Regions from separate parts of the Pantoea sp. AS142 genome, predicted to be linked through region 1. Evidence: predicted binding sites of a transcription regulator. Region 1 holds the regulator's gene; the other holds the start of a gene.
What was found. The regulator PurR, encoded in region 1, represses purine synthesis genes. The targets are predictions, from matches to a motif close to CANGCAAACGTTTGCNTG.
Positions count from the first base shown of each region.

Region 2: gcvT (glycine cleavage system aminomethyltransferase GcvT) is a predicted target of PurR. The motif match lies at 2,700-2,717, and genes of this name have one in related genera.

Region 1 covers NZ_JBBCMO010000001.1:967,884-972,590, reverse strand. Annotated here, with positions in the region: gene WFO64_RS04880 (Grx4 family monothiol glutaredoxin) at 36-371, opposite strand; gene WFO64_RS04875 (C40 family peptidase) at 737-1,534, shown strand; gene cydH (cytochrome bd-I oxidase subunit CydH) at 1,581-1,670, opposite strand; gene purR (HTH-type transcriptional repressor PurR) at 1,952-2,977, shown strand; gene punR (DNA-binding transcriptional activator PunR) at 2,965-3,879, opposite strand; gene punC (purine nucleoside transporter PunC) at 3,987-4,707, shown strand, end outside.
Region 2 covers NZ_JBBCMO010000005.1:179,802-184,508, reverse strand. Annotated here, with positions in the region: gene gcvP (aminomethyl-transferring glycine dehydrogenase) at 1-1,058, opposite strand, end outside; gene gcvH (glycine cleavage system protein GcvH) at 1,139-1,525, opposite strand; gene gcvT (glycine cleavage system aminomethyltransferase GcvT) at 1,549-2,646, opposite strand; gene ubiI (FAD-dependent 2-octaprenylphenol hydroxylase) at 3,079-4,281, opposite strand; gene ubiH (2-octaprenyl-6-methoxyphenyl hydroxylase) at 4,295-4,707, opposite strand, start outside.

The DNA of each region.
Region 1 (4,707 bases):
CAATGAAAAAAGGCCGACTTAATGTCGGCCTTTTTTTATTCTGCTTCTTTAAATTTTTCTGCGGTCTCTTTAATCAGCGACTGCAGTTCACCGCGCTGTAACATCTCAACGATGATATCGCATCCACCGACCAGCTCACCATCGATCCACAGCTGCGGGAAAGTTGGCCAGTTGGCATATTTCGGCAGCTCTGCACGAATGTCCGGGTTCTGCAGAATATCCACGTAAGCAAAACGCTCACCGCAGGCTGACAGCGCCTGCACCGCCTGTGCAGAGAAACCGCAGCTTGGCAGTTTCGGAGAACCTTTCATGTACAGCAGGATCGGGTTTTCTGCGATCTGGCGCTGAATTTTTTCTACAGTACTCATAATTGCCTTCCTTAATTCGTTACTTCGTGTTTGTTTATTGTAGCGACTTCGCAGCATGACTGAAAACGACATTTTGATCGCTGCCCGATTAAATCGCCATCATTGTTAAGTCCTGCGTCGGATGCCTGAATGCCTGATTATTAACGTCTGGTAACAGATTAATAATTCGTAATAATTTCGCTGATATAAGACGCTGAAAATGCTCATTTTCAGCGCAATTACGTGGGTTGCAAAGATTAATATTAAAAGGCATTACAGTTTTTAAAAGAACTGGACTAGAATGGCCGGGGCGCTGATCCTGGATCAGATTAATCTCAACTTTGTCGCGGTGCGTAGTGGCCCTGACAACTTAACGACTTCAATGGACTATGCGTTTAATCATTACGCTTTTCATGCTGGCCTTTGCGCAACTGTTTTTTAACATCGCCGCTGCGTCGCCGCACGCACCGGTGAACGTTAGTACGCATAAGGCAGAGAAAAAGAGCGCGCGCGACGATGAGCGCCGCAAGCGTCGCCCGTTGAAAACGGTGACGAAAAAAACTCGCCTCAGCTCGGTTCAAAAACTAAAAACTAAAAAACAGAAAAAAGTCGAACTCATCGCTAAACAGACACCTGCTAAAAAGACCTCGCTTAAAACAGCCCGTATCAACAAGAACAAAGACAAGAAACGCTATGGTCATCAGCGCCCGCTGAAAACGGTTGAGGTAACCCCCAGCGAGACCGGCACGATTAAAATGAGCAAATCTCATCGCCAGCGCTACCAGAAAGCGCGCGAAACAGCGATGACCAAGCTGATGGGTCAGTTAGGTAAGCCGTATCAGTGGGGCGGCACCTCACCGCATACCGGTTTCGATTGCAGCGGTCTGGTCTGGTACGCGTATAAAGACCTGGTGAAGTTTAAAATCCCACGAACCGCTAACGAGATGTATCACCTGCGTGATGCTGCGCCAATCAAGCGTGAGTCGCTGGAGAAAGGCGATCTGGTCTTCTTCCGCATCAATGGACGCGGTACTGCTGACCACGTCGGCGTTTACCTGGGCAACGGCAAATTTATCCAGTCACCACGTACCGGCAAAGATATTCAGATCAGCGCATTAGGGGAAGATTACTGGCAACGTCACTATATTGGTGCCCGTCGCGTGATGACGCCGAAAACCATACGCTGAGTAGCAGAACAAGCAGAAGAGAGCCGGGATAATCCCGGCTTTTTTATTAGTGCAGAATGGCAGTAAAACTAAAGGCCACAATCATCAGCAGACAGCCCACGGTGGTCATTAAAGCCAGTTTAAGATCGGTACTCATTGCTTGCTCCTTCATCACACAATTAGTGTGGATATCGCATTTTCCCACAGGGCCCAGTAAAAATCTCGTTTTATCCGTCCAGCCTTGTTAGAATCCCGCCTTTGTTGCGCAACGCGCGCAACCCTGATTCCGTTTGCGCACGCTGTCAGGCGGTTTTTCTCCGCCAGGAGCCTGTTTTCTGTCCGGTAAAGCGGCATTTTTGCGGAAAAAACCCTGAACAGACGCAAACGTTTAACACAAAGCTTATCATAGGGTTAGATAGGCACTGGAGTCCGATTTTCATGGCAACAATTAAAGATGTGGCGAAACGCGCAGGAGTCTCAACGACGACCGTTTCGCACGTCATCAATAAAACCCGCTTTGTGGCTGAAGAGACGCGCAACGCGGTCTGGCAGGCGATTAAGGAACTGCACTACTCACCGAGCGCCGTGGCGCGCAGCCTGAAAGTGAACCATACCAAGACGCTGGGCCTGCTTGCCACCTCCAGCGAAGCGCCCTATTTCGCTGAAATTATTGAAGCGGTTGAAAATCACTGTTTTGATAAAGGCTATACATTGATTCTGGGTAATGCGCATAACGATCTGCAAAAACAGCGCGCCTATCTCAGCATGATGGCGCAGAAACGCGTAGATGGTTTGCTGGTGATGTGCTCTGAATATCCGGACGACCTGCTGCAAATGCTGGAAGAGAACCGCAATATTCCGATGGTAGTGATGGACTGGGGCGAGTCGCGCGCCGACTTCACAGACACAGTACTGGATAATGCCTTTCAGGGCGGTTATCTGGCGGGACGCTATCTGATTGAACGTGGACATCGTGAGATTGGTGCCATTCCCGGTCAGATGGAGCGTAACACCGGTGGCGGCCGCCATGCCGGGTTCCTGAAGGCGCTGGAAGAGGCGGGTATTCAGCCGCGCACCGAATGGATTGTGCAGGGTGACTTTGAGCCGGAGTCGGGCTATCAGGCGATGCAGCAGATCCTGTCGCAGAAGCAACGCCCGACGGCAGTGTTCTGTGGGGGTGACATCATGGCGATGGGCGCGATTTGCGCCGCCGATGAGATGGGTTTGCGCGTACCACAGGACATTTCGGTGATCGGCTATGACAATGTGCGCAACGCCCGCTATTTCGCCCCCGCCCTGACCACAGTGCATCAGCCTAAAGCCCAGTTGGGTGAGAAAGCGCTGGATATGCTGCTGGACCGTATCACCAGTAAGCGTGAAGTTTCACAAACGATTGAAGTCCATCCCACGCTGATTGAGCGCCGTTCAGTAGCCGATGGCCCGTTCCGCGACTATCGCCGGTAATCTTCCCTTAACCACTCCTGATTAAGCGTTTGCGCATCACCCAGATAGCTGAGCAACCAGCCTGTCGCCGGTGATGCGCGATCCTCTGCCCAGCTGACGCAACATGGGCTGTCCGGAAACGCCACCGGCAGCGTCAGTTCAACCAGTTCGCCGCTGTCGAGCAGTGGCCTGGCCAGATGACCAGGCACCATCGCCACGCACAATCCCGCCTGCACGCACTCAAGGCCGGTTTGCCACTCCGGCACCACCAGCCTGCGCTGGTTATCCAGCGTCCATGTCATACGACGCGGCAGTGCGCGTGACGTATCCTCCAGCACCAGTGATGGCCAACTGCGCAGCGTGTCGTCATCTATCTGGCTCGCTTGCGTCAGGGGATGGTGAGGCGCGACAACGCAACGCCAGTTGAGTTTGCCCATATCCCGAAAGGCAAACCGTCCGCCAACCGGAATCGCCTGAGTCGCACCAATCGCCACATCCACCCGGCCATCGGCCAGCGCATCCCATACACCGTTAAAAACTTCATAGCTGATGATCAACTCCATATCGGGGAAGTGGCGATAGAAATCTTTGACCATTTGCCGGGTGCGCTGAGGCTTAGCAATACGGTCAACGGCAATGCTTAGCTGGCCGCGCCATCCGTTGGCCAGTTGCTGACACTGTCGCCGTGTGGCAAGCATTTTTTTGATGATGCTGCGCCCTTCCCGGACAAAATGTTCGCCTGCCGGGGTCAGAACCACTTCACGATGCTGACGTTCGAATAGCGGTACCGCTAGCCAGTTTTCCAGCTGACGCACCGTATAGCTGATGGCAGAAGGTACCCGGTGTAACTCCTGCGCGGCGGCGCTGAAGCTGCCCCCGCGGGCGACGGCGTCAACCACTTCTAATGCATATTCTGACCACATAATTTGCCTTCAAAAATTTTAACAGCAATCGGCAAATATTACCGTTTCACAGCGTCAGACGCACCTTTTACACTCTGACGCGTTTATCCTGCCAAAATGAGAGTCAAATGTCGTCGAATAAAGGATTCATGCCCTATCTTGCCCTGCTGAGCATGCTGGGCTTTTTAGCCACTGATATGTACCTGCCCGCCTTTGGCGCAATGCAGCAAACTTTTAACACCTCGCCCGGCCTGATCAGCGCCAGCATGAGTCTATTCCTGGCAGGCTTCGCCTGTGGTCAGCTCTTCTGGGGCCCCCTTTCCGATCGCATCGGCCGTAAACCGGTGCTGCTGGCCGGACTGGCCATGTTTGGTGTTGGCTGCGCAGGCATGCTGTGGGTAAATGATATCTATCTGATGCTGGCGCTGCGCTTTGTTCAGGCAATTGGTGTCTGTGCTGCGGCCGTGAGTTGGCAAGCGCTGGTGGTGGATCGCTACCCTGCCGCGCGCGCCAACAAAGTATTTGCCACCATTATGCCACTGGTTGCACTCTCTCCGGCGCTGGCCCCATTGCTGGGTGCCTGGCTGATCGGTCACTTCCACTGGCGTTCGATTTTCCTGGTGCTAACCCTGATTGCGGTGGCGTTGATTCTGACTACTCTGCGCCTGCCCACCGTGCGTAAGCCCGCGGGCGAAAAAGGTACGCAGCCCGGCTTTTTCACCCTGCTAAAATCACGGGTCTACAGCGGAAATGTGCTGATCTATTCCGCCTGTTCAGCCAGCTTTTTTGCCTGGCTGACCGGCTCGCCCTTTATTCTGGCGGATCTGGGTCTCTCGCCTGCCGATATCG
Region 2 (4,707 bases), on a different contig from region 1:
CCGTGGAACACCGCATAGAGACCGGCGATGTTCGCCAGCAGCACCTGCGAAGTACAGATGTTGGAGTTGGCCTTTTCACGGCGGATATGTTGTTCACGGGTCTGCATCGCCATACGCAACGCCGTGTTGCCCGCGGCATCACGTGAAACACCAATAATGCGGCCTGGCATAGAACGTTTATGATCGTCGCGGCTGGCGAAGAAGGCCGCATGTGGGCCGCCATAACCCATTGGCACGCCGAAACGCTGGGCCGAACCAAAGACGATGTCTGCACCCTGCTTGCCTGGCGCTTCCAGTAAGACCAGTGACATAAAGTCCGCCGCCACGCTGACCACCACTTTGCGTGCTTTCAGCCCGGCAATCAGCGCGCTGTAATCGTGCGCTTCGCCGGTGGTACCCACCTGTTGCAGCAGCACGCCAAACAGGTCGTCATGATCGGGTGCTTTGTCGGCGCTATCGATAATCAGTTCGAATCCGAATGTCTCCGCACGGGTACGGACCACATCCAGTGTCTGTGGATGGATATCATCCGCAATGAAAAATTTATTGGCGTTTTTGAGTTTACTGACGCGTTTTGCCATCGCCATCGCTTCGGCAGCCGCGGTCGCTTCGTCCAGCAGAGAGGCGGATGCGATATCCATGCCGGTAAGATCCAGCGTCAACTGCTGGAAGTTCAACAGCGCTTCCAGGCGGCCCTGCGAGACCTCAGGCTGATACGGGGTATAGGCGGTGTACCAGCCCGGATTCTCCAGCATATTACGCAGGATGACTGGCGGAGTGATCACCGCGCTGTATCCCATTCCGATCCAGGATTTGTAACGCAGATTCTGGCTGGCAATGGCTTTAAGTTCGGCCAGCGCCTGCTGTTCAGTGGTGGCTTCGCCAACCGCGGGCGGCCCTGGCAGTTGGATGTCTGCAGGCACAATCGTGCTGATTAACGCTTCCAGAGAACAGGCACCCACAGCGTCAAGCATCAACGCCTGGTGCTCAGGTGAAGGACCAATATGGCGCTCAATAAACGCACCGTTGTGTTCAAGCTGGCTGAGAGTCTGAGTCATTAGCAGTAAATCCTGAATCGGGCTGGGGAAACCGGAGAGCAAACAGAAATCTGCGGCCTCTGCACGAGGCCGCCTGACGACTACTCGTCGATAGAGGCTTTATAAGCATCCGCATCCAGCAACGTGTCGATTTCAGACGCGTCGCTGGCTTTGATTTTGAATAACCAGCCGCCTTCATAAGGCTCGCTGTTGACCTGCTCGGGTGAGTCGGTCAGGGCATCGTTGACCGCCACAATCTCACCGCTGATTGGCGCATAGATATCCGAAGCCGCTTTGACTGATTCCGCAACCGCACACTCTTCACCCGCAGCAAACGTTGCGCCCACTTCAGGCAGATCGACAAACACCATGTCGCCCAGTAACTCCTGCGCATGTTCTGTAATACCCACGGTGTAACTGCCATCGGCTTCTTTGCGCACCCATTCGTGGCTGTCGCGGTACTTCAACGCATTCGGCACATTGCTCATTGGCCATTTCTCCTGAATAAATTTTACTGAGCGACCGGTTTACCGGCGCGGACAAAAACGGGACGGGTAACCTGTACAGGCATCTGGCGGTTACGGATCTCAACGATGGCGGTGCTGCCGACGGTGGCAGGAACACGCGCCAGGGCGATGCTGCAACCCAGCGTCGGTGAGAAAGAACCACTGGTAATGATCCCTTGCTGCAGTTGCCCCTGGTCATCGGTGAAACGCACCGGCAAGCCGTTACGCAACACCCCTTTTTCTGTGAGGATCAGCCCCACCAGCTTTTCGGTACCGCGTTCACGCTGCAATTCCAGCGCTTCCCGGCCGATGAAATCGCGGTCAGCGGGTTCCCAGCAGACGGTCCAGCCCATGTTGGCTGCCAGCGGTGAAACGCCTTCGTCCATCTCCTGACCATACAGATTCATACCAGCTTCCAGACGCAGCGTGTCGCGTGCGCCCAGTCCGGCAGGTTTTACACCAGCGGCCAGCAGACGCTGCCAGAAATCGGCCGCCTCGCCTGCGGGCATGGCAATCTCATATCCCGCTTCGCCGGTATAGCCGGTCGTGGCGATAAACAGGTCACCGGCCTGAACACCGAAAAATGGCTTCATTCCTGCGACAGCCTGACGCTGCTCCTCGCTGAACAGCGTCTGCGCTTTCTGTTGCGCCTGCGGTCCCTGCACGGCAATCAGCGCGAGGTCATCGCGTTCGGTGAGCGTAATTCCATAGCCCTGAGCGTGTTGGCTGATCCAGGCGAGATCGTTTTCGCGGGTGGCGGAGTTCACCACCAGCCTGAAAAATGACTCGCTCATAAAGTAAACAATCAAATCGTCAATGACGCCACCTGAGGCATTCAGCATACCGGTGTAGAGCGCTTTGCCCGGTTGTGTCAGTTTTGCCACATCATTTGCCAGCAGGTAGCGCAGAAATTCCCGGGTACGCGGGCCTGCCAGGTCGACAATGGTCATGTGAGAGACATCAAACATACCGGCGTCAGTGCGCACCACATGATGTTCATCCATCTGGGAGCCATAGTGCAGCGGCATCATCCAGCCATGAAAATCCACCATGCGGGCACCGCAGGCCTGGTGCTGTTCAAACAGAGGTGTTTGCTGAGTCATAACCATCCTGTGCAGAAGCGAGTGAGTGCAAAAGTGCGCCGGAATTCAGTACCGACGCAAACGTTCTCTTACGGCTGACGTTACCACCGAATCTGACGATTAACCATAAGCAAAACGGGGTCGAAAACAGAAGAACAGCCTAACCAGGATCGCCTGCTAACAGGATAAAAACCTATATTTTTGTGATTAATCGCGCAGTAAATGCAGAGTTTATAAATATGCGCAGCAAATTTATGCGATATACGGTTCAGGATGTTAAAAAAATCCCGCTGGTAGTGGAGGCATAAATGAGAAAAAGTAATGCGAATACAGCCGCAAAATTAGAATAAATCAAACGAAGATCGCTACTGGTGCAGCATTGCCTTTTTGTGGTGCAGAAGGGGGGCAGACATAAAAAAGCCAGCATAGGCTGGCTTATCAGAAGGCACTAATTTAGCGTAGCCAGGCGGGCAAATCATTCAGGCCCATCGCCTGCTTCAGCATCACGGGTTTGACCCCCGGCAGGCGGTCAGCCAGTTTCAGACCGACGTCACGCAGCAGTTTCTTCGCCGGATTATTGCCAGCGAACATTTCACGGAAGCTCTGCATACCCGCCAGCATCATGGCGGCGCTGTGCTTACGACTGCGCTCGTAGCGACGCAGATAAAGGTGCTGGCCAATATCTTTGCCCTGCTGATGCAGACGGCGAATCTCACCAATCAGTTCGGCTGCATCCATAAAGCCAAGGTTAACACCCTGACCTGCCAGCGGATGAATGGTGTGAGCCGCATCGCCCACCAACGCCAGACGGTGTGCTGCGAAGTTGCGGGCATAGCGCGCCACCAGCGGAAACGATTTGCGCTCGCTCTCCAGCTGACACAGACCGAGCCGCATATCAAACGCCACTGAGAGGTGCTGATTGAACAGCGCTTCCGGCATGGTTTCCAATCGGTTCGCTTCCTGCGGCGAGAGCGACCAGACGATTGAACTTAGATGCGGATCCTGCATCGGCAGGAAAGCCAGAATGCCGTCGCCGTAGAATACCTGGCGTGCCACCGCGTCGTGCGCCTTTTCCGTGCGGACGTTAGACACTAACGCATGGTGATCGTAATCCCAAAAGGTCAGCGGAATATCAGCTTTGTTGCGCAGCCATGAGTTCGCACCGTCAGCAGCAATCATTAATCGCGCGCTTAACATGCTGCCATCCTGCAGGGTAATAAAGGCTTCGTTGTCGCCAAATGCAACCTGCTGTAACTGCGAAGGTGCCATCAGCGTCACGTCGCTGCAGGCGCTGGCTCGTTGCCAAAGCGCATTGTGGATCACAGGGTTTTCGATGATATGGCCCAGATGCGATAAGCCCTGATCCTGGTCATCAAAGGTGATAGAGCCGAAACTGTCCTTATCCCACACTTCCATGCCGTGATACGCGCGGCAGCGCAGCGATAGTATGGTTGACCAGACATCCAGCTTCTGCAGCAGCCGTTCACTGGCGGCATTAATAGCGGAGACGCGAATTGACGGTGACGCACTCAACGTCAGTGGCGGCTCAGGCGATTTTTCCAGTACGGCGATGCGCAGTCCGCTGCCCTGCAAGCCGCAGGCCACCGCCAGCCCCACCATACCGCCACCGGCAATCACCACATCAAAAGTTTGCATCTGAGCCTCTTTATTAACGCTTAACCCAGCCAAGCGTGCGCTCAGCCAGTTGATTTCGTAGCCACGGCAGATGATCCATCGCCAGCAGGCCCAGGTTACGTCCTGCCACCAGCGGGCCATAGCGATTCGCAAAGACACGAACCAGTCCGTCAGTGATACCAATGGTGGTAGCGCGATCGGACTGACGACGCTGCTGATAGTGATTCAGCACCGCATAGCTGCCGGGATCCTGCTGTTGCCGATGCGCCATTGCCAGCGTTTCAGCCAGCGACATAACATCGCGCAGGCCAAGGTTAAAGCCCTGCCCGGCAATCGGATGCAGCGTCTGCGCCGCATTGCCTACCACCGCCACGCGATGCGTCACCGGCGAGACCGCCTGGTGTAGCCCCAGCGGGTAATATTCGCGCTGGCCGGTGTGGGTGAATT